Regions from separate parts of the Desulfonispora thiosulfatigenes DSM 11270 genome, predicted to be linked through region 2. Evidence: riboswitches for the same ligand, from Rfam matches in the RefSeq annotation. Region 2 holds a riboswitch; each other region holds the start of a gene.
What was found. A riboswitch is a leader RNA that binds a small molecule or an ion and turns the genes downstream of it on or off. The one in region 2 is predicted to bind thiamine pyrophosphate.
Positions count from the first base shown of each region.

Region 1 (8,229 bases), on a different contig from region 2:
CAGATGAAAAAGAAACAGTAGCCAAAATACCTAAAATCTCTCTACGAGATATTAGAACTCCGCAAAAACCAGAAATGTTAAAAAAAAGTATAGAAGAAACCAATGTCTTACATCATCCTTTTGAAACAGGAGAATTAGTTTATTTAGATTTTTACTTTGATGCTAGTAAAGTACCTCAAGAGAAAATTTCCTATCTTTATTTACTAGCCCAGCTTTTAGGAAAGGTAGATACAAAAGGTTTAAGCCAGGAAGAATTAAAAGAGAAGATAAAAATGCATACAGGAGGAATTGGTTGTGAAGTTCGGGCTTTTACAGATTATAAGGATAAGAATGTCTTTTATCCTAAATTTATCATCTCGGCAAAAGTATTAGAAAGTAATTTGCCTGAGGTTTTTAAGATTTTATCTGAAATAGGTACGAGTAATTTTAAGGAAACTAAAAATTTAGCGACAGAGATTAAAAAAGTAAAATTAACAAGTCAAAATCTAGCCCTTGAAAGTGGTGAAAGGTTAGCTATTAAACGTTGTTTATCATATTTTAACCCAGGCGAAGCGTATAATGAGCTTGGAGGACTTAGCTTTAATCACTTTATTACGCAAACAGCTGAGGGATTATCTACAAGGGAAAACGAAATTAGGGCTAATTTACAAGAAGTAAGTAAGCTGATTTTTAACAAGCAAGGATTACTTATAAGCATTACTTGTGATAAAGATAAATATAAAAGTGTGAGCGATACTTTACCTGATTATTTAAAGAGCCTTAATAATAAACAAACAAAAGCTAACTTGTTTAAGTTTAAGATGGTGAAAAAAAATGAGGGAATCATTAGCCCTGTACAAGTACAACATGTCATACAAGGGAATAATTTTAAAAATCTAGGTTATGAATATCATGGTAGCATGAAGGTTTTAGAAAATATCATTGATACAGAGTATTTATGGAATCGAGTGAGGATGCAGGGGGGAGCATATGGAGCAAGGGCTAGTTTTAGTAGTACGGGAGACTTTATTCTCTTTTCCTATCGAGATCCAAATTTAAGCAAAACCTTAGAGGTATTTAAAGAATTACCTAAATTTATAGAAGGTTTTAAAGTTACTGATAATGAGATAAATAAGTATATTATTGGCGCAATAAGTGATTTAGATAGACCACTTAGTCCCTATGAACAGTCTAGGCTTTCGGCTATGAATCATTTAGTTAATTGTAGTTATAAAGATGTACAAGAAAATAGAAAACAAATATTGGATACAAACGAGAAAAAAATCCGGGAGTTAGTACCTCTACTTAAAAAGGTTTTAGAAGATGATTATCACTGTATTGTAGGTAATGAAAAGGTAATTAAGGACAATCAAGAATATTTTGGGCAAATAATGAACATAAATTTATAAGGATAATTTATTAAATGCATAAAAGAATTATTTTAAGAGAGGAATTGTTAAAAATATAAAGAATATATACATAAATATTTGCAATATTGTGTGGAGGGAAATTTATGAATCGTTTAAAAAATTCACTAGCAATTAAAATTTTAGTGCCAACAATTGTTTTAATTTTACTAGGATTATCGATCATTATTGCCACAAATGCTTATACCATTAATAAAGTAGGAGCAGAAGGCATACAAAACACAGGTATTGAAATGGCTAAACGAACTGCATCAGAAATGAATGATTACTTAAATATGTATGGATATGTCCTACATAATGTAGCAAAAACTGATTCTGTTAAGAATTTTGCTGCCATTACAGAGTCAAGAGATTTAGCGACATATTTAAATCGACCTGAGTATCAGGAATTTTACAAAGATATCAAAACAATAACGGATGAAGATGAAAATATTTTAACGATTTACTTTGCATCGGAAAAAAGTCAAAATTATTTTGATGCCACCCAGTTTATTCAACCAGAAGATTTTCGTAATGATAAAAGAAGCTGGTATGTGGAAGGAAAAAGTGAAAAAGGACTTTGTTATACTAAGCCATATACGGATCTAATCACAGGAGGTTTAGTTTTATCAATTACTACTCCTGTAAATGATAATAGTGGGAATTTTCTAGGATTATTGGTTATTGATATTAGCTTAGATTCCATTAATGATGTTTTAGCTAAATTAGAAACAGGTGATGGGTATGCCTATTTATTAGATAAAGAAGGTTGCTACTTAGCTCACCCAGATGAAGAATTAGTCATGAAGGCAAATGCTACTGAGCGTGAAGGAGATGTAGGGGTAGTTGCGAGGGAAATGATTAGTGGTGAATTTGGCTGGAAGGAAATTAATTTTGAAAATGAAGATTATTGTGTATTTTATTCACCTGTAAAATCTGCAAAATGGTCGGTAGGAATAATGACCCCAAAAAGCGTGATTACAGGTCCAATTAAAAAAATGGTTAATAGAAGTATCACGCAAGGATTGATAGCTCTATTAGTTTTAGTAGGTGTATTATTTTTTGTAGTCTGTTCAATAATAATTAAACCAATTAAAAAGCTAATGAAATTTTCCCAGGAAATAGCCCAAGGAAACTTGAGTATTAAAGAATTAGAAATTACCTCAAATGATGAATTAGGAAGGTTAAGTAGGTCATGCAATACTATGCTTTCTAATTTAAGAGAGGTAATAGATAAGGTAATAAATGGTGCTTCGACCTTAAATGTCTATAGTCAAGAACTTTCAGGAACATTAGATGAAATAAAGGCTAAAGCCACAACTATTGATATTGGAACACAAGAAATTGCTTCAAGTACGGAGGAGTCAAGTGCAAGCACAGAAGAAATAACAGCATCTAGTCAAGAAGTAGCTGATTCAACCAGGAAAGTAAGTCAAAAGTCTAAAGACGTAAGTGAAGCAAGTAAAAAAATAGCCCAGAGGGCAGAAGTAATTAAAGTACAAATTGAAGATGCTCAAAAAACAGAAAAGGCTATGTATGCTGAAAAACAAGCAAGTATTCAAGAAGCCTTAGAACAAGGAAAGGTAGTAGAAGAAATTAGTAAAATGGCAATGGTTATTTCAGATATTGCAGCTCAAACTAATTTATTAGCTTTAAATGCAGCAATTGAAGCAGCTAGGGCTGGAGATCAGGGTAGAGGATTTGCCGTAGTCGCAGACGAAGTACGTAAACTGGCTGAACAATCAGCACATACTGTTCAGGATATCCAATCTATTACCACTCAAGTACAAAGTTCTTTTTATAATTTAGCAGAGAACTCTGAAGGAATTTTAGAGTTTATTGATACTAAAGTAAATGAAGATTATGAAAAAATGCTACAATTTGGCTCACAATATTCTGAAGATGCAGAAGAGTTATGGACATTGTCAGAAGAAATGAGCATTAGCATGGAAAGTATCAAGAGATCTAGTGAAGAAATATCTATAGCTATGGAAGCTGTATCGGCAACAGCAGAAGGAACTTCGGCAGGTACCCAGCAAATTGCAATGAGTATTAATGAAACTACCACAGCAATTGATAATATTGCAGATTCGGCTCTCCATCAAGTAAAAATTGCCGAAGAATTAAATGCAGTAGTGCAAAAGTTTAAACTGAAATAAAGATATATAACCTGAACAAATAAAAAAAGCGTCTCGGCTTTTTGATTTAAGTCGAGACGGCCCTTTTCTTACTCTTACTCTGGTAAAACAGCTACCCAATTCACATAATAATTACTAGCAGCATTATCGCTAACCACGGTAAAACCATTACGATTTACTCTTGTAACGGTATCTACAAATGATACTTGACTTCCTTGACCTTTCCAATAGGAAGTTACAATTACTATTGGAGGGCTTGAAAATCTACGATTAAACCTGATATTTAATTCTCCAGTACGATTTTTTACAGCAGATCCGGCATCTATAACAGATCTATTTTGTGGAAACGGGAAAAATGGATTAAATGGGTTAAATTGCTGTTGAGGTTGCTGTTGACTCATCATTGGCATTTGATTATACATATAATTTTGACTATTATACATTAAACTACTCCTTTCAAATTAACTTTTCGTGGTTATAATTTATCATATTCTCGTGATTAGTTTTGGTTACTGTATTAATAAGAAAAGCGGCTATAAAGGTAAGGATATTAATAATTGACATTAATATAAAGATAATTTGAAATACTCTTTACATTTATTAAAATATTCATTATACTATGAGTAATTAAATATTTACGGAACAAGGGGAACCTATACTGATAGGCTGAAAGTGAGATGTTATCTCTTACCCTTCGAACCTGATTTGGTTAGTACCAACGTAGGGATGTTCAGCGATTAATTTTATTTTTAATATTAATGCAAATCCTTAGGGGTTTGCATTTTTTTTATTTAAGAAAAAGGAGGCGATAAAATGAAAATTAATGGACAAGAAAGTTATCTTGAAGTAGGAATAAGCGTTAGTGAAATGTTGTGCAAACTAGATATCAAAGAAGACAAGGTAATTATTGAAATAAATTTAGAGATTATACCTAAAGATAAATATGCTGAAACAAAGCTTAATCAAGATGACAAGGTAGAAATTGTTACGTTCATGGGGGGAGGTTAGGATGAAGGTATATGTTAATGAAAATCCTAAAGAAATAAAAGAGGGCACATCTTTATTTGAATTAAAGGACATTGTGAAAAAAGACACAAATATCATTGTTTTAAATGGAGCCCCTATAACTAAAGATAGGATATTAAATCAAGATGATAGGATAACATTTATAAAAAAAGGCCAGATACCTAGTAAAGAAGAATTAGAAGCACTTTTAGTAGCCAGGCACACCCCAGGAGTTCATGCTAAAGTAAAAAAATCCATTGTAGGAATAGCAGGACTAGGGGGACTCGGTTCTAATGTAGCAATTTCTCTTGCTAGACTAGGTATCGGTAAATTAATCTTGGTTGACTTTGACCGAGTCGAACCAAGTAATTTAAATAGACAACAATATTTTACCAGACATATAGGGATGATGAAAACAAAAGCTTTAGAAGAATTAATTAAAGAGATAAATCCCTTTGTAAAAATAGAGACAAAAGACATATTTTTAGATCAAGATAACCTCATAGATTGTTTTAAAGAAGTAGAGATTATTGTAGAAGCTTTAGACAATCCAGAAAGTAAAGCAAATTTAGTAAATACAGTATTAACAAAAGATAAAGAAAAAATAATTGTGGCAGCTTCAGGTATGGCAGGATATTTTTCTAATAATACAATTAAAACCAAAAAAATTAGAGATAACTTTTATTTAATTGGTGATGATTTTTCAGAAGTACAGATGGGTTGCGGGCTAATGGCCCCTAGGGTTGCTATAGCAGCAAATCATCAAGCAAATACAGTTTTAAGAATTATTTTAGGTGAAACAGAAGTTTAAAAAATGAAAATTGGAGTGATAATAATGGATAAATTAAATATAGGTGGACACAGTTTAGATAATAGATTATTAATAGGTACTGGAAAGTATCCAAATCATAGAATTATGTATGATGCAATTCAAAAAAGTGGTAGTAAAGTAATTACCATGGCTTTAAGAAGAGTAGATATTAATTCTAAAGAAGAAAATATTTTAGACTTTATCCCAAAGCAATGTATCTTTCTTCCTAATACATCAGGAGCTAGAAATGCTGAGGAAGCAGTAAGAATAGCAAGACTTGCAAGAGCTTCTGGGTGTGGTAATTGGATTAAAATAGAGGTTATTTCTGATAGTAAATATTTATTACCAGATAATTATGAAACAACTAAAGCAACAGAAATATTAGCAAAAGAAGGCTTTATCGTTCTTCCTTATATGAGCCCAGATTTAATGGCAGCTAAAAGAATGGTAGAAGCAGGAGCTGCAGCTGTGATGCCACTAGGTTCTCCAATTGGAACTAATAGAGGAATTAGAACTAAAGAATTAGTACAAATTATGATCGATGAAATTAAAGATGTGCCAATTATCGTTGATGCTGGTATCGGCAAACCTTCTGAAGCAGCTGAAGCAATGGAAATGGGAGCAGGGGCAGTTCTAGTAAATACGGCAATTGCCACTAGTAGTGACCCAATTCAAATGGCAGAAGCCTTTTCCATGGCAGTAAAAGCTGGTCGCATGGCGTATCTTTCAAAATTTGGACCTGAAAGACATTTTGCAAGTGCATCTTCGCCTCTAACAGGATTTTTGAATGAAGGTGCTTGCTAATGAGTTTTTATAATGTTTATGAAAAATATAAGGATTTTGAAGTTGAGGAATTTTTTGAAAAGGTTACTGAAAATGATGTTTTAAGATCTTTAAATAAAGATAGATTAGATCAATGGGATTTACTAACTCTTTTATCACCACAGGCCAGTAAATTCTTAGAGCCAATGGCTAGAAAAGCACAAAGACTAACTCAGCAACACTTCGGTAAAAGCATTTTATTATTTACACCGATGTATTTATCTAATTATTGTACTAATCGCTGTGTATATTGTACATATAATGCAGAAAACCATATTTTCAGAAAAAGGTTAAGTATGGAGGAAATAGAGATTGAAGCTGCTGCTATAGCTAAAACTGGTTTACAACATATTTTAATCTTAACAGGGGGATCTAGAGAAATAACGCCTGTTGAGTATATCGTTGATTCAGTTCAAGTATTAAAGAAATATTTTACATCTATTTCAATTGAAATTTATGCGTTAACTCAAGATGAATATAAAAAGGTAGTAAATGCTGGTGTTGATGGTTTTACTATTTATCAAGAGGTATATAATGAAGAAATTTATGATAAGGTGCACTTAAGTGGAGAGAAAAAGAATTATCGCTTTAGAATTGATGCACCCGAAAGAGCTTGTAAGGCAGGAATGAGAACAGTTAATATTGGAGCATTACTAGGCCTTAATAAATGGCGTAAAGAAGCTTTTATAACGGGACTTCATGCTGATTATCTGCAAAATAAATACCCAGAAGTAGATATAAGTATTTCTCCACCTAGAATTAGACCTCATGTTGGAGTTTTTGATGAAGTTTATCATGTTGATGACCCTAGTTTATTACAAATAATGTTTGCATATAGATTATTTATTCCACGAGCAGGTATAACAATTTCAACTAGAGAAAGTGCAGAATTTAGAAATAATATTTTATCCCTTGGGGTAACAAAAATGTCTGCGGGGGTTAGTACAGAGGTTGGAGGTCATACAACAGAAGAACATCAAGACCCTCAGTTTGAAATTGCTGATAATAGGAATGTTGAGGAAATGAGAGATGCAATTTTAGCTAGAGGTTATCAACCAATCTTTAAAGACTGGATGCCCCTTGCTGATGAGGCTTTGTCTAATTATTAGAGAAGAGTAAGAAAGTATATAATAGTATGTTTAAGCGGTTAAATAATTGTAAATTTAAGAATAGGATGAAAAGATGATTTATTTCATAACTAATCGAAAATTAGTATCACCCGAAAGGTTTTTGCCTATTATAGAGGAAGCTGTAAAAGCAGGAGTAGGCTCTATTATTTTACGCGAAAAGGATTTAAACTCGTTTGATTTGTTGCAATTGGCCATAAAGGTTAAAGCAATAACAAAAGGGACTAATACTTCCTTAATTATTAATGAAAATCTTAAGGTTGCTAGGGAAATAAAGGCTACAGGTATTCAAATTTCTTTTACTGATTTTATGAATGATAGGACGGATTTTACCGGGATAATAGGAGTATCAGTACATAGTTTAGAAGAAGCCTTAACAGCCAGTAAAAATGGGGCAAGCTATCTTTTAGCAAGTCATATTTTTCCGACAGATTGTAAAAAGGGTTTAGCTCCTAGAGGAATTAAATGGTTAGAAAAAATAACTTCCCGTGTACAAGTTCCTGTCATAGCCTTAGGTGGGATAAATATTCATAATTTAAGCCAAGTATTTAAGGCGGGGGCAACAGGTGCAGCTCTGATGTCTGAGATTATGCAGGCAAGTGATGTACATCAAAAAATAAAGAATTTACATAATGAATATAAACTTTTGCCATAGAGAAAAACTTATAAAAGACTCTCCTTTATAGCTAGGAAATGGTTCCTGCTACTTAAGGAGAGCCTTTTTTATGTAAATTAATATTAGATTTTGCGGAGCCAGACGGTAGGAGGATTTTTAGCTTCTATAATATAACTATTACCTTTTACTGTTAACTTAAATTTTTCTCTGGTTTTATTACCGACATTTTGTTGAATAATTTCGATATAATCTGATCCAACTTCCGTAATAATAGCAACATGACCATAGGTTGCATGCGTGAAAACGAGGATATCATCTGGCATAG
Region 1 is NZ_FWWT01000013.1:156,809-165,037, reverse strand. It holds gene B8965_RS04495 (insulinase family protein) at 1-1,388, shown strand, start outside; gene B8965_RS04490 (methyl-accepting chemotaxis protein) at 1,493-3,544, shown strand; gene B8965_RS04485 (H-type lectin domain-containing protein) at 3,619-3,966, opposite strand; TPP riboswitch at 4,159-4,267, shown strand; gene thiS (sulfur carrier protein ThiS) at 4,337-4,531, shown strand; gene thiF (sulfur carrier protein ThiS adenylyltransferase ThiF) at 4,533-5,339, shown strand; gene B8965_RS04470 (thiazole synthase) at 5,364-6,143, shown strand; gene thiH (2-iminoacetate synthase ThiH) at 6,143-7,270, shown strand; gene B8965_RS04460 (thiamine phosphate synthase) at 7,344-7,943, shown strand; gene B8965_RS04455 (CHAP domain-containing protein) at 8,027-8,229, opposite strand, start outside.
Region 1: it holds a riboswitch for thiamine pyrophosphate, as region 2 does, so the genes downstream of both, thiS (sulfur carrier protein ThiS) here and thiD (bifunctional hydroxymethylpyrimidine kinase/phosphomethylpyrimidine kinase) in region 2, are expected to answer to the same signal.

Region 2 (8,229 bases):
TTAACTGGTTTTGGAGTGGATCAAACATTAATTAATTTTGTAGCTGAAAGTGAAGGTTTAGCTGGGGTATCTTTAATGAATTACTTTAAATCTCTTCCGGTTGAGAAGTCTGCTCCAGATGACAAACAACAATATAGATCTGCCATATCTGGAACTGGGGTATTTTATCAAAATAAATTAATTACTACCCTTAGCCCCAGAGAAACGAGAGCAGTTAATTGGTTAAACAACAATATCGACTCTACTGTACTAACCGTAGATTACGGGAATACTGGCCAGGATGATATTACTATTGATATCAGAAAATCCAAGGTATATTTAAAACCTACCAAAGAAAATGGCAATTATGTTATGAAGGCTAAAATTTCAGTTAAAGGACTTATCACTGAATACTCAGCAGATGTTTATCCTGATGAAATTTCTTTAGAAAAATTAAAATCCCTAATCTCGAGCAAAATTAAAAAAGAAATTGATACTGTCTTTGAAAAATCCAAAAATGAAATAGGCTTAGATATTTTTAGTTTAGGAAGAACCTTTGTTGGTGAGTATCCTGACCTTGTTCATCTGAAGCAAGATGAATGGAAAGGGATTTATAAAGATAAAGTTCTCTTGGATGTTAAAGTAGATGTAGACGTAATATCTAGTGGTCTTCTTTTAAAGAAGTAACACAGGGAGGTTAAAATGTTTTATTTATTAATACTTATTGTCGTCTTGGTTGCGTGGGTTGATTTAGTCCCTCTTTTTAAAGATAATAAAAAGGATAATCATAAGAAAATCATTTATGTTACTGCTAGTTTCTTAGTTTTAAGTCTTATCTCCTCAGGGCTGGTTTATTATGAAACTGTAAATATTTCAGCCATTGGTGCATTCATGAATGATATCTTTAAATCTATCTTTCCAGCCTTTTATAAATTAATGGAAATCTAAAAAGAAGGTAAGTGCTAAGCACTTACCTTCTTTTTAAATAAACTAAAACCAAAGATAATTGAAAACGGAATTACAATTAAAATAATATTAATGAAAATTAAGGTTACATTGAGAAACAATTGAACTCCCTGAAAGTTGTTAAATAAATTAAGAGAAAACGGAACCGCTAAAAGTGTAATCGGTAAAGCTAAAATCTTATAATCTTCTAGTTTAAAAATCCCTTGCATACATTTAGCACAGACATAAAGACATACTGCTAATTTAATAAAAATAGCAAAACACCAAACTCCTAAAAATAAAATTTCAGTTCTTTGCAGAAAACTTCCTACTTCTATTTGTCTACTAATACTATAAAAGGGAAAGGTTAATTTAGTAGCTTCTCTTACTCCAAAAATACCGATTTTATAAATCGATCTACTTATTAAAATTATTCCTCCTAGTACCAACCCCAATATATTTAGCTTATAGGTGTTTCCTTCTGTTTTTTTATTTATTAAAACCATAAAAAATACAAGTAATACTGCTTGTAAATAAGGAAAAGAAGCAATTGGAACAACTGCCTTCATAATCGAACTTATATCTTCCGTAAAAAGGGGAGAAAAATATTTCAAGTCAAATTGTGGTATAGCTAATGCTCCTAAAATTATAATAAAGATTAAAATCATAGGCCCAAATAATTCAGAACACCTAGATACTGTTTCTACGCCATAGCGAATAATTATGGCAGTTACAACTCCTAAAGATAAATTAAAAACCCAGCCTGGGGTTTCGGGCATAATAGTATTATTCATAAAAACATCAACATGACTTAAAATCATGGCTGCTGTAAAAAAAGCATACATAAAAATTATAAACAAAAATACTTTAGCCAGTACTGAACCAAATAAATGCTCTAAGATTAAATCAAAGCTTCCTAAAGGATACTTATTAACAATGTATGTAATCATGAATATAACTCCTACCCCTATTAGTAGGCCTATAAGGTCTGCAATCCAGGTTTCTCTTTGGGCATAGTTTAAACCAAAGGAATAAATTATACTATTCCCAACGATAAAACCAAAGGTTACCATATTAAATTGGATAATCGAAATCTTTTCTTTCAATCCTACCTCACCTCCATATATATTTACTACCTTAAGATTAGTTTTTCCAAAAAAGGTTTTTTTATTAATACCTTAAAGAATAAGATTGAAATATTTTTCTACATAAAAAAACCGTGCATATTAATTCCTGTAATTAACCCAGGAAAAGACATCTTCTTTACTAAATGTCTTTTCTCTGAGTAATAATCCGGACATATGCACGGCCTTTTAAATATATTCATTTATGAAATTATTCATTTTCGGAAATATCTGAGTTAAAAGTTCCATTTTTTTAGCTGAACCACTACTTATTTTACCTAAAAACTCAAGTTCACTCGCAGATAATCTCCCAAAATATAAACTTGTTAAGGTGCCAATCCCCAGATTTACATCAGAAGGCTCTAATGTTTTCGTAACTTTAGCTTTGCCCTCATTAATTTCTACCTTAAAGGTTCCTTCGTTCCAGGTGGCTAAATTATCAGAAATACTTATTTTAATTGTTCCCGTAATATCCCTGGAGTAATCTATACTTTCTAAAGCCTCTTTAGCATCTATTATCCTCGCCATCATAAAAGGGTACATCGTTATGCCCTGTTTCGGATCAGGTAAAGAAAGATAAGTTAAATCATCTACAGCAGCATTCCATTCCAAGGTTTCTACTTGAGAATTATGATTATAGATATATTTTAAAAGAGATTTCTGCGCGTTTATGTTTGCAAAGGCCATTTCTTTGACGATAAATCTATTATCCTGTAAATAATAAAACAAATAACCTATAGGCTTGCCTTGCTCCAATAAAAGAGTTATATATCCTTTTTCAGTTAAATGCTCCTCTACTAATAGCCTCCAATTTTCCTCTGTACGCACAACATATCCATGTTTATTTTTAGTAAACTTATCATAAACCTCTTGCAGTTCCTGATAATCATTTTTATTTTTTATATAATTTTCGTCAATTTGCCTAAATTCACCATACCCTGCCCCTTGCCTTTTTAAATCGCTTATAGGGATAACATATTTTAAATGATGATAGACAAACTCAAAATCATAAGGGTAGTAAAAATGAGCCCTATAAGGCATTAAGATGGAAACAAAGTGTTTTCTCCTTTTCATTTCCCTAAATGATTCCACCATTAAGCCCCTAACAATTCCTTGCCCTCTTGCAGCTGGATCGGTGGCAATGCCGACTATATAAGAAGTATCTAAAGCCTTACCCCGTACATAAATTTGATACGGATTTAATTGTAAATTCGCCATTAATTTATTTTCTGAATAGGAACCGAGGGTATTTTCACTATTGAAGAAATTATTAAAATACCAATTATAAAACGGATCTTCTTCATTTTCAAAACAGTACGCCCACAAACGCATCACTGAAGGCTTATCCTCTTCTTTAATTAAATGAAAGTCCATATCTATCCCTCATTTTTTAAAGTAGCACTATATTTTTTAATGAATTTTACAGGATAATAAGATTCTTTAGCCTTTTTTAACCCGGGTAAACCTAAATCTTCTTCTCGATTTATAAACTTAATTTCACTCCAATTACGAATACAAAAATCTTGATTAATCGTAGGATAAATGCCATTAAGCTCACGATTTCCTTTTTCCACATGAATTACAGCGGTATCTTCATTTAAAAGTTCCCCAAAAGTAAAGGCCTCGACCTTATCATTAACTTTAATTACTCCACCTTTAAATCCTAAATAGGTAAACTGCTTTAAGGCTTCAATTAAAGCATCACGCTCACAAATTAAGCTTCTTTTATCATTAAAATCCTTTTCCTTTTTTTCACACCAATCAATGGCACTTTGAATACAGGATGGGACTAATTCCTCAGTCATATCAAAATATTCATAATCAGAGTAATGCTTTTTGAAATTCTTAATATGATTTCTTTTACGAGAATATTTCCTGCCCTTTAATTCTACTAAATCCTCCGCACTATACACATAATCATGGGTATCAAAATCTTCCGTAAAGTTAAACATATTAGGCCTTTCTTTTTCCATATATGCCATTAAATCTTCCGTAATTCCCCCCATAACAAAGGGTATATTAATTTCTTTAATATAATCTATTAGTTTATCTACAACCTTAAAAAAGCCGTCCTTATTCCTTGGAAAAGGTGGTAGAACGTATGTAGCATCATTTAAGGTTGCCTTCACACATAAAAAATCATCTACAAGGGTCCACGTTATATTATAAGTTTTTCTCCACATATATAGATTAGTAAAGGTACATTCCGATCCTTCGTATCTATCGCTTTTGAAAAATTGATCAAAGATATCTTTATCTTTTAATTCAATCATCTTAAAGTTGATAAATATCACTCCTTATTTTTTTCTATAAATATTAATATCCCTGCTAAAAAATGCTTATCTATTATTATACACCTTTGTCAATAGTTTTTGTGGTAAAACATGATTTAACTTTTAGCTGATATATATTTTCTGAATAATAATCGTAGACAGTAAGTTTATTTCCCCTTATTATCCCCAAAGTCTTGACTTTTCTCACCATTATAATAACATGATAGTATAAAAAGGTTAAATATTATATTAGTACTACACTAGGGGAGCTAGAACGGCTAGCTGAGAAAAAGACCTTTATCTTTAACCCTTTAAACCTGATCTGGATAAAACCAGCGTAGGAAAGTGTGTCTATTTTCAAAAGCACACTACTATAGTTTGTGCTTTTTTTTATTTTTTATCAAAAGAAAGGATGAATTTTCATGAAAACTGCTTTAACTATTGCTGGTTCTGATTGTAGTGGCGGAGCTGGAATACAAGCCGATTTAAAAACCTTTTCTGCCCATGGTGTCTTTGGAATGAGCGTTATCACTGCCATCACTGCGCAAAATACCCAAGGAGTATCTGCAGTAGAAAATTTAAGTGCCGAAATGGTTTCTAAACAAATTGAAGCAATTTTTACGGATATAGAAGTAGATGCAGTAAAAATTGGAATGGTTTCTGAAACTAAAATTATTAAAACTATCGCAGAAAATCTCAAAAAATATCAGGCGCAAAATGTGGTAGTTGATCCTGTAATGATTTCAAAAAGCGGTTTTGATTTATTACAACCTGAAGCTAAAGAAGCCCTTATTTCCCACCTTTTACCTCTTGCTGAAGTAGTAACACCTAATATCCCAGAGGCTGAAGTAATTGTCGGAATGAAAATTGATACTGTCGAAGATATGGAAAAGGCTGCTTTATTAATTCACAAAATGGGCCCTAAAAAAGTATTAGTTAAAGGTGGACATCTCACCGAGGATGCAATCGATGTTCTTTATGATGGTAAAAAAATAACGCATTATACCTCAGAAAGAATTAATACAAAAAATACTCATGGGACAGGCTGTACCCTTTCTTCTGCAATCACGGCTAATTTAGCTAAAGGGGCTAATGTTGAAGAGGGAGTTAGAGAGGCTAAGGAATATATAACAACTGCTATTAGACATTCTCTTGCTTTAGGTAAAGGATATGGACCGACTAATCATTTTTATTCTCTATACCAAAAGGCTGGTATGCTCGATTAAAGGGGGATTTACATCTTGGAAATATATCAAAAAACCACAAAATTACTAATAGATGTGCGTGAAAAGAGTCCTCTAGTACATCATATAACTAATTATGTTACTGTAAATGATTGTGCAAATATTGTCCTAGCCCTTGGGGGATCCCCTGTAATGGCTGATGATGAAAAAGAGGTTAAAGAAATGACTTCTCTAGCTCGGGCGCTTGTTCTAAATATTGGCACTTTAAATACTCGCACAATTGATTCTATGATTATAGCAGGAAAAACAGCAAAAGAAAGAAATATACCCATAATTTTAGATCCTGTGGGAGTGGGAGCAACAAAACTTAGAACTCAAACAGCCAAACAACTTTTAGCAGAAGTTAATCCAACTATTATCCGAGGAAATATGTCTGAAATTAAAATCTTAGCTGGCATAGATGGTAATATTAAAGGTGTCGACTCTATGGATGATATGCAAAATGGCAAAGAAATTGCTCTTGAGCTTTCCCATAAATTAAATGCTATTGTTGCAATTACAGGTAAAATTGATATTATTTCAAATGGAACAAATACTACTTTTATTGCTAATGGTCATAAATTATTATCTCAGGTTACGGGAACAGGATGTATGTGTTCATCACTCGTGGGTACATATGCTGGTGTCACTGAGGATTATTATAGTGCGGCTATTGCTGGGATTTTATCCATGGGACTAGCTGGTGAAAAGTCTTTCAATAGTTTAAAAGATTCTGAAGGTGTTGGCACATTTAGAATGAGAATATTTGATAATATTTATAATTTAACACCAGAAATATTAGAAGGCGAGGGAAAAATCCATGAAGAATAAACTAGACTATGCTTTATACCTAGTTACAGATCGAGGTATTTTAGGAGATAGGGATTTAGAAACGGCTGTTGAGCAGTCTATTTTAGGTGGAGCTACTATTGTGCAATTGCGTGAAAAGGATATTTCTTCTTTAGATTTTTATAATATTGCCAAAAGTCTCAAAAAAGTAACTGATAAATATAATGTACCTTTATTAATTAATGATCGCCTAGATATCGCCCTTGCGGTAGATGCTGCGGGTGCTCATATTGGTCAAGAAGACTTACCGTGCGCAGTAGCTCGTAAAATGCTAGGACCTGATAAAATTTTAGGAATTACGGCTAATACAGTCGAAGCTGCCCTAAAAGCTCAGGAAGAAGGAGCCGATTATTTAGGAGTGGGAGCTGTTTATCCAACAGGTAGTAAGGAAATAGATAAACCTATTGGCGTAGAGCAATTAGGAGTGGTGAAAAAAGCAGTTAATATTCCTGTAGTTGCTATTGGGGGCATTAATGAAAATAATATTTCTGAATTAAAGCCTACAGGGATTGAAGGCGTTTCAGTTATCTCCGCTATTTTAGGTAAAGAAGATATTAAAAAAGCTAGTGAGGAATTGCTTTCAATTTTTAAAGATAATTAATTATCTAGGCTACATATGCTCGGGCAAATTCAAAGGAATGAGCGTACGTAGCCTAGATTATATATTACTCCTCTAATTCCTTGAGCCAGATGCTACTACTTGCATCACTTGGCATTCTCCAGTCTCCTCTTGGGGATAAACTTACTGAGCCTACCTTTGGACCATCGGGTATGCAAGAACGTTTAAATTGCTGCGAAAAGAATCTATGATAAAATACTTTTAACCATTTTAAGATGGTCTCTTTAGGATATTTATCTTTAAATGCTGTTTCTGCTAAGAATAGAATTTTCTTAGGGCTCATGCCATAACGCAAGAAATAATACAAATAAAAATCATGTAATTCATAAGGTCCTACTAAGTCTTCTGTTTTTTGCTTTATTGCCCCTTCTTTATCCGTCGGGATTAATTCTGGACTGATCGGCATATCAAGTATTCCATAAAGGGTTTCTTTAAGACCGTACATATTATTATCTGCTGCCCATTTTAATAAGAATTGTACTAAAGTTTTAGGAATACCAGAATTAAGCGAATACATAGACATATGATCTCCATTATATGTAGCCCAGCCTAGGGCTAACTCTGACAAATCACCTGTACCCATTACGAGCGCATTATTTTTATTAGCATAGTCCATTAATATTTGCGTTCTTTCCCTAGCTTGGACATTTTCATAGGTTGTGTCTAGTATCTTTTTATCATGTTCAATATCTTTAAAGTGAGTTAAGCAAGCTTCTGTGATATTTATTTCTTTACTAGTTACACCTAGCTTTTCCATTAAATCGCGAGCATAATTATAAGTTAAATCGGATGTTCCAAATCCCGGCATAGTAATTGCTAAAATATTTTTTCGCTCAATATTCAGGAGATCAAAGGTTTGGACAATTGATAATAAAGCTAAGGTAGAATCTAATCCTCCAGAAATACCCACAACTACTTTATCAATTTTTGTATGTTCTAGTCTTTTAGCTAAAGCCGCTGTTGTGATAGAAAATATTTCTTGGCAATGACTATCTAAAGTTTTTTCTTCCCCTGGCACAAATGGTAAAGGGTTTATTTCTCTAGATAATGTGCTTAACCTAAAATCTTTAACATAGCTAAAATTAATGATTTCGGTATTTAACTCTTGGGTTAAAAAGGTCGTATTTTCACTAAAGCTTGTATTTTTTTGACGCTCAGAAATTAATCTTTCTATGTCTATTTCACTTATTATTAATTCACTTTCGCGATTAAATAGC
Region 2 is NZ_FWWT01000015.1:23,823-32,051, reverse strand. It holds gene B8965_RS05210 (Ger(x)C family spore germination protein) at 1-666, shown strand, start outside; gene B8965_RS05205 (hypothetical protein) at 682-927, shown strand; gene B8965_RS05200 (GerAB/ArcD/ProY family transporter) at 942-2,030, opposite strand; gene B8965_RS05195 (GNAT family N-acetyltransferase) at 2,238-3,422, opposite strand; gene B8965_RS05190 (DUF2156 domain-containing protein) at 3,425-4,321, opposite strand; TPP riboswitch at 4,574-4,682, shown strand; gene thiD (bifunctional hydroxymethylpyrimidine kinase/phosphomethylpyrimidine kinase) at 4,744-5,547, shown strand; gene thiM (hydroxyethylthiazole kinase) at 5,563-6,375, shown strand; gene thiE (thiamine phosphate synthase) at 6,365-6,994, shown strand; gene B8965_RS05170 (NAD(+) synthase) at 7,059-8,229, opposite strand, start outside.

Region 3 (8,229 bases), on a different contig from region 2:
GAGAAAGTAAAATAGTTAAAGCTTCTTCAGGATTATCTTTAACAAATGCTTGTCCTTTTGCTGCCGCATTCCAGAATTTTTTAACTGTTTCTTGATCATTTTTTGCTGTATCTTCACTTACTACTAACACTAACTCATAAAAATCTGGCACACCATAATCAACTGGATTAAAAGTTTTAATTTTTTGTCCTTCTTTTTCTAATAAAACCTGTTCATGATTTATAAATCCACCGCTAGTTGCTTCTACCCTTTTAGTTACTAGTGCAGGGATTAAATCAAAACCAATATCAATAATTTCTACTTTACTTAAATCTCCCCCATCAGATTCAATTACTGTTTTAGCTACGGCTTCATAAACAGGTAGTGAAAATCCTACAGTTTTGCCTTCTAAATCTTTTGGTGAGTTAATATTTTGGTCTGTGGTAGTCATCATGGTATTTAAATGATGACCTACAATAGATGCTACTGATACTACTGGAATATCTTTTGCTCTAGCCATTACTATTTCGGGTTGATAACTTACGGCAAAAGTAGTTTTTCCCCCTGCTACTAGTTTTAAAGGATCACTAGTTTCTGCTGGCATATTAATCTTTACATTTAAACCTTCTTCTTCAAAATAACCTTTTTCAGCTGCTACATATATAAAGGAATGAACTGCATTTGGATACCAATCTAACATAATACTTACTTCTTTTAAATCTTCAGTTTGTTCTGCACTCTTTTCTGGTTCTTTAGCTCCATCACTACATGCAACTAAAGAAAACATCATTACTAATGATAAGAATAAAATACCTAGCTTTTTCATCAATACACTACCCTTCTTTTTTTGTATTTAAAGACCAGGGGATGAAAATTTTTTCTAATATTTTGACTACTCCGAATAAAAATATTCCAAGCAAGGCTAAAATTATAACAGCAGCAAAAACGGCATCAGCTTCTAAATTACTAGACATTCTTCTACTAAATACCCCTAATCCAGAATTTCCACCTAACCATTCTCCTATTACTGCCCCAATAACACTTACGGCTGCTCCGACCTTTAACCCAATGAAAAAATTAGGTAAACAAGCAGGTACTCTAACCTTCCAAAATATTTGACTTTCTGTTGCCCCCATGGTTTTTAACAGATTTAGATACTTTATATCAATGCTTTTAAATCCTTCAAAGGTATTTACAACAATAGGAAAAAAAGTAATTAAGACAGTAATAGCTATTTTTCCCGATAAACCATACCCAAACCACATAATAATTACGGGAGATAAGACAATTATGGGTATAGTTTGAGAAATGACTAAAAATGGATAAATCCCTTCTTCTAATTTTTTACTTTTTAGCATTAAAACAGATATTAAAACTGATAAGATAACGGAAATAAGTAATCCTGCCATAACCTCTGCTAAAGTTACAGGAAAATGAACTGTAAAAAGAACTTTTTTATATGACCATAAAGCCATCGCTATTTTCGTAGGTGCTGGTAAAATAAATTGTTTTACTTTTAATAGTCTTACAGCTACCTCCCAAAAAATCAAAAACAGACTTAAGAATATGATCGCGTTATAATTTTTCATTTTTTTCATTCTTCTAATCCCTCTAGACCTTTTAATATTGCTTGTCTTATTTCAGTAAACTTAGGGTATCCTAGTAAATCATTATCCCGCGGATATTTAAAAGGAACTATAAATTCTTTAATATTTCGATTTGGTATTTTGCCCAGTAAAAATATTCTTTGAGATAAAAATATTGCTTCTTCTACATCATGAGTTATGAAGATAATAGTTGGTTTGAATTTTTGCCACATTTTAAGTAACCATTTTTGCATTTTAAACCTTGTTAAAGCATCTAAAGCACTAAATGGTTCATCAAATAAAATAACTTTATTACCCGTGAGAATATTTCTTAAAAAAGCTACCCTTTGCCTCATACCCCCAGAAAGATGATGCGGATAAGCATTTTCGTATCCTTCTAAGCCAAATTCTTTTATTAATTCTTTTACCCTATTTCGTGCCTCTTCTTTTTTTATCCCTTTTATTTCTAAAGGAAGCACACCATTTTCGAGTATTGTTCGCCAAGGCAAGAGTAAATCTTCCTGAGGCATTAAGCTGATTTTTCCCATTCTATCAGTATTACTACCATTTAATAAAACTTGTCCCTTGGTAGGTTCTAATAAACCTCCTAAAATATGTAGTAAAGTTGTTTTTCCACATCCACTTGGCCCAACTAAAGCTATAAATTCACTTTTTTCTACTTTAAAACTTATATTTTCAAACACTGGTTCTTTGTTTTCTTGGTAAGAATAATGAATTTTATCTACATTTAGTTCCATTGTTTTCACCCCCAATAAAAAAACCTCTCTACGCAAGGTAAAGAGGCTATAATCCTTTTCTAAACTTCCCTACGTAGGTATTAACCAAGTCAGGTTCAAAGGGTAAAAACTAATTGTTTTTTCTCAGCCACATGGCACCCCCAGCGACAATATTAAGTTATCCTTATTGTAGCATATAATAGAATATATTACTACAACCTTAGCTTATAGCAATTACAATTAAACCTAGTACTGTTAAGAATGTTCCAATAATTTTTAAAAGATACATAGATTCCTTTAAAATAAAATAACCAAACAAAGTACCAATTGGAATACTGACTTGCCTAAAAGCAACAACATAAGCAACATTACTGGCAAATAACATCGATAATAAGATTATCCCATACGAGACATAAATCCCTAAGCCCATAATAGTAGCATTTTTTTTATGGTTTTCCATTATTTCTCTAAATAATTTTCTTTCCTCCTGGCTAAATAAGGTGAATATTCCTAGCCATACAGAAGAAAAAAGAGCAATAAAAACCATAAAGATTAAAGAAGCTTCTAAAGATGAAAAAGCCTGATCGGGTACTTCATTTAAAATCCTTAGGGCCTTATCATCAATGACTGAATAGGCGGCTGTACCGATAGCTGCTACAAAGGCAAAACCGATTGATTTGGTAAATAGACTTTTCAGAGTTTCTTTGGTTATCTTTTCAAGAGGTAGAATAAATAAACCAACTACAATAAACAAACATCCTATTATGTAAGAATGCGAAATATCAGAGGCTTTTCCGATCATTACTGTATATATAGTAACCATAATAATAGGTAAAGCCCTTGCAATAGGGTAAACTAAAGACATTTCCCCTAAACGATACCCATAAGCTAAGGTGCTGTAATACAGGGCTTCAAAGAAACCTGTTAATATTAAAAGCACCCAAACATAATCAGGAATTAAACTTAATTTATCATGATAAAAAAATAAAATTGGAGAAAAAATAATTCCCGCTGCGATATTTCCTACAAAAAAATAACTTATCGAAGAATTATCCTTTTTACTTAGTAGATTCCAACCCGCATGAGTAACTGACGAAAGTAAAACTAAAATTATACTTATCGTAGACACATAAAACCCTTCCTCCAAATTAAGGTACTATAATCCAATTTTATCAAATTATTATGAAATTATCTATGAAAATTTGCTTTTTAAACTTTATGCAAGAACTCGCTTAAATCACTACACACTAAGACTGGCTTGTCATAATGTACTAGTTTTTTTAACTTACTTACAATTGTCGTATCAGGATTAACTATGACTAATTTTTCTAAAGAATTATTTTCAAATGACTCTAATAATAACTTTCTTATTCCAAAATCTGTAGGAGGAAAAGAATAACCTATCACAATTAAGTTTTTACACTGGGATAAACATTCTTTTGCTTTAACCCACAACTCCCAAATTAGTTCTTGATTATAATTTTTATACAATACCGGTGGAATTATTACAGGATCAATAATTAATCCATCTATATTCTCTGGTTCAGTAAGCCACCATTTTTCTGAGGTTAATACTACTTTTCCATTTTGTTGTAGATTTCTTTTCTGATCAACGGGTAAATATTTAAACCAATTTAAGGATCCATGTAGTTTAAGGATTTTCCAATCATATAATTTGTTTTTTTGATAATATGATTGGTCTACCTTTATACCATCAATTACTATTTGATCAAATTCCACTCCATAACTTAAAGGATATTTCCACTTATATTGATTATGTTTTCTCTCATTTAAAAGACCTGAGGCTGTTTCTATAGATCTTTCTACATTGCAATCATAATTAAAGGTTATTATATTTGGTTTTTGCTGATATATTAATTTGCCAAAATCCCGCATTAGCTTTGATGAATTGATGAATTCTTCAAAATCAGCTAAAAATTGTACAAACATTATTTTAAGGGCAGAATTAATTCTAAGTAAATATGATATTTCTTGTTCTTTATTTTCTTCAATTGCTTCCATTAATTGAAGTTGGATCAGAGTAAAACATTCTTCTAAATTAAATGTTCTATTTATTAAATTTTCTTTATCCATTTTCCAGTACTTTTCAATATACTCATATACTAAATTAACCTTTTGCACATACTCCTTAGATTGATACTTTGTGCTTTTAAGGATTGTTTTAAAAAAGTTTAAAGTTAAAGGAGGATTAAGTCCTTCATAGTCCGTTATACACTGATTTATTCCTGCTCCAATTATATAAACTGTATCATTAGTCATATAAAACTATCCTTTCAAGATCAAGCTATCATATATATTTCCCCATAGTTAAATAAGAATACCTAAATACTTATAGAACACTTTCAGTTAATTATGTATATTAATTTCAGATAAAACTAATCATATAAAAACCAAAGTATACAATATAATCATTTGCAAAAAAATAATATTCAGTTACAATATATACGGGGAAACTTCCTAAGAATGGTTAAAGATGAGTATAGTTAGGTTAGGAGGAGTAAAATATGTCAAGGACTATTGGTACCACGGTTAGAGGTATTATAGCACCTATTGTTAAACAAGGTGATGACCTTGTAGAAATCGTAGTAGATTCTGTAAAAGCAGCCTATGAATCAGAAAAGTTTACATTTAGAGATAAAGATGTTGTGGGGATTACTGAATCTCTTGTGGCCAGAGCTCAAGGGAACTATATAACAATAGATGATATTGCAGAAGATGTCAGCAAAAAGATAAATGGTGAAGTTGGGGTTGTCTTTCCTATTTTAAGTAGAAATAGATTTTCTATGCTTTTAGAAGGTATCGCTAAAGGGGTAGACAAAGTACATTTGTTATTAAGCTATCCTTCAGACGAAGTTGGTAACCATTTAATGGACATCGAAAAAATGGATGAAGCTGGAATTGATCCGTTTACAGATGTTTTAAGTGAAGAAGATTACCGCAAAATTTTTGGCAAAGAAGTAAAGCATCCTTTTACAGATATTGATTATATTCAAATGTATAAGGATTTAGGGGTAAATGGTAATGTTATTATTCACTTAGCAAATAATCCTAAGGAAATCCTAAAGTTCACTAAAAATGTAATTGTAGCCGATATTCATAGTAGAGAAAGAACTAAAAAAATCTTAAAAAATGCTGGTGCTGAAATAGTTCTAGGTCTTGATGACATTTGCTCAGAGCCTTCTAACGAAAGAGGCTATAATAGTGATTATGGTTTATATGGCTCAAATAAAGCATCTGAAACAATGATCAAACTCTTTCCACGAGATGGTCAAACATATGTTGATGAAATTCAAGCTAGATTAAATAAGATGACTGGTAAAAATATTGAAGTTATGATTTACGGTGATGGAGCTTTCAAAGACCCAGTCGGTAAAATTTGGGAACTAGCTGATCCTGTTGTTTCTCCTGCATATACAAAAGGATTAGAAGGAACTCCTAATGAATTAAAATTAAAGTATTTAGCTGATAATAACTTAATTAATTTAGAAAATCAAGATATAAATGAAATAGCGAAAAAGTATATTAAAGAAAAAGATAGTAATCTTTCTGGAAAAATGGTTGCAGAAGGTACAACACCACGTCAAATTACAGACCTTTTAGGTAGTCTTTGTGATTTAACTAGTGGTAGTGGTGATAAAGGTACCCCAATCATTTTAATCCAAGGATATTTTGATAATTACGCAACCGATAGTTATTAAAATAAAAGGCTACTCTAATGAGTAGCCTTTTATTTTATTTATTCTGATTTTAATTTTTAATCTATTCCTTATTATCCGGAAAAAAAACCCCAATATTTATTAATACCCCTATTATAATTAATAAAGATGCGATTAACTTTATTATACTGATACTTTCATGCAAGAAAAAATAAGCTAATATCATTGAAAATAAAGGCACTAAATTAATATACAAGGAAGATCTACTAGGACCAATATTTTTAATGGCAATTTGATGAATCAGATAGCCGATTACTGAGGCAAAAAAGGACATATAAAAAATTGATAACCATCCATTTAGAGATGTATCAGGGATATAAACCCACGGCTTTTCTAAAATAACCATCGGTATTAATAAAATTGCACAAAATAAAAAGGCATAACTTGTCACTTTTAAAGGACTATATTTTATTAAAGCCTTTTTAGAAAGTATCGCATAACTTGCCCAGCAAATTACGCCAATAATCATTAGTAAATCTCCTATATTAAAACTAAGGCTTTTTAAAACTTGCCACTTTCCATTAGTAATTATTAAAGCCACTCCACTAAAAGATAATACTATGGCTACTACATTTTTTATTTTAATTACCTCTTTTAAAAAGATAAAAGACAAAATGGTGGTTATTATAGGATTAATTGCCCCAATCAAAGAAGCATTCACGGGTGAAGTATATTTTAAGGCTAGAAAAAAGAAAATATGATATCCGATCATCCCTATAATTGCTAAAATTAAAAATGTTTTTAAATCTTCTCGTCCTATTTTCCAATTTTGTTCAGTTTTAATTAAAATCAAGAAAATAATCATGGACGCAAATAAAAACCTATAAAATGTTAGCGAAAATACCGGAAATTCTTGTACAGAAAATTTACCAGCGATAAAAGCTCCCGACCAAAAGAAAGCTGCAATCACCATTAAATAACCATAAAATACATTTGACTTGTTTTGCTTTTGTATTGCTTTTGACATACTACTACCCCCAGGTATATATATTCTTACAAAAATAAATTATATACCTAGGGAGAGTAAAATTATAGGTAAATTAATGTTTTTCAGAGAGAAACCAGATATTATTATTTTTCTTGAATATTATTAACATTTTGAGTTATTTCTGTAAAACTTGAGTATCGTGGATCTAACGGATTTATTTTCAACATATTTACTAATTCTATATATCTATTACTAACTGTCGAAGGAGCTAATTCATACATTTTAGCTAATTGTTTTTGCGTTAAACTTGGTCCAGATTCAATTATATTTATCGTATAATCCAGCACTGCTACCCAAACCATGGGCTTAATAATTCTTGGTTTACTCTTTTGTAAGAAATCATGCCAAAGTTTAATTGTATTTGCAATTTGTAATGTGGTATATCTAGTTTTAAGTTTTTCTTCGAGTAAATTAGCAATTTTTTTATACTGTCCTTTAGGCCATAAATAATCTTCACTAAATGCGAGTTTCTTACTTCCCCAGCCTAAATGTTCACAAATTATACTTTTACATAAAGAGAACATTAAATCTTCTTCAGTACCTTGTTCGCTTGAATTTAGAATCTTTTCTAATTTACTTTTGTAATGAGGATTATCTAACGCTTCTAGAGGAGTTAATCCACCTAGTTTAGAGTTTTTATAATGAAGCCAAAAAATAGAGAACATATGTTTTTCTCGATCCGAAACATAATCCTTTGCAAATTCATCTGTATCATCAATCAAAACTTTTAATAATTTAAAACTATAATCAGTGAGAAAAGAATTTATATTTAAATTGCTTTCTTTATATAAATTGAGGATGCTTTTTAAAAATCTATCTTTTTTAATTACATCTACATAATAAATACTTAAAAATGGCTGATAATAATTTTCATCTGGTATTAACTGACACCAAATAGCTTGTCCTTTATCAAAATTACGATATTTGCTTGCATACTTAAGAGATTTTATACCTTCTCTTAATACGTCCTTTAATTTGATTTCGCCTTTTTCTTTATCAACTTCAATTATTTCATATAATGAAAATTTAATGGTTTTTAAATATTCTAACCAGGTAATTGTAACTTCTCTAAAATTACGCTTACTTTTTGCAATAAACTTTTCAATTATTGTTTCTCCGTCATTTAACTTATTGTGCATTATAAAGGATTCTAAAAATAAAATATTTTCAGCATCTTTTACAATCTCCGACATTGTCCTTGG
Region 3 is NZ_FWWT01000007.1:27,288-35,516, forward strand. It holds gene B8965_RS01555 (ABC transporter substrate-binding protein) at 1-805, opposite strand, end outside; gene B8965_RS01560 (ABC transporter permease) at 813-1,577, opposite strand; gene B8965_RS01565 (ABC transporter ATP-binding protein) at 1,574-2,323, opposite strand; TPP riboswitch at 2,373-2,475, opposite strand; gene B8965_RS01570 (EamA family transporter) at 2,523-3,431, opposite strand; gene B8965_RS01575 (hypothetical protein) at 3,512-4,582, opposite strand; gene B8965_RS01580 (coenzyme F420-0:L-glutamate ligase) at 4,828-6,021, shown strand; gene B8965_RS01585 (DMT family transporter) at 6,083-7,006, opposite strand; gene B8965_RS01590 (YecA family protein) at 7,111-8,229, opposite strand, start outside.
Region 3: it holds a riboswitch for thiamine pyrophosphate, as region 2 does, so the genes downstream of both, B8965_RS01565 (ABC transporter ATP-binding protein) here and thiD (bifunctional hydroxymethylpyrimidine kinase/phosphomethylpyrimidine kinase) in region 2, are expected to answer to the same signal.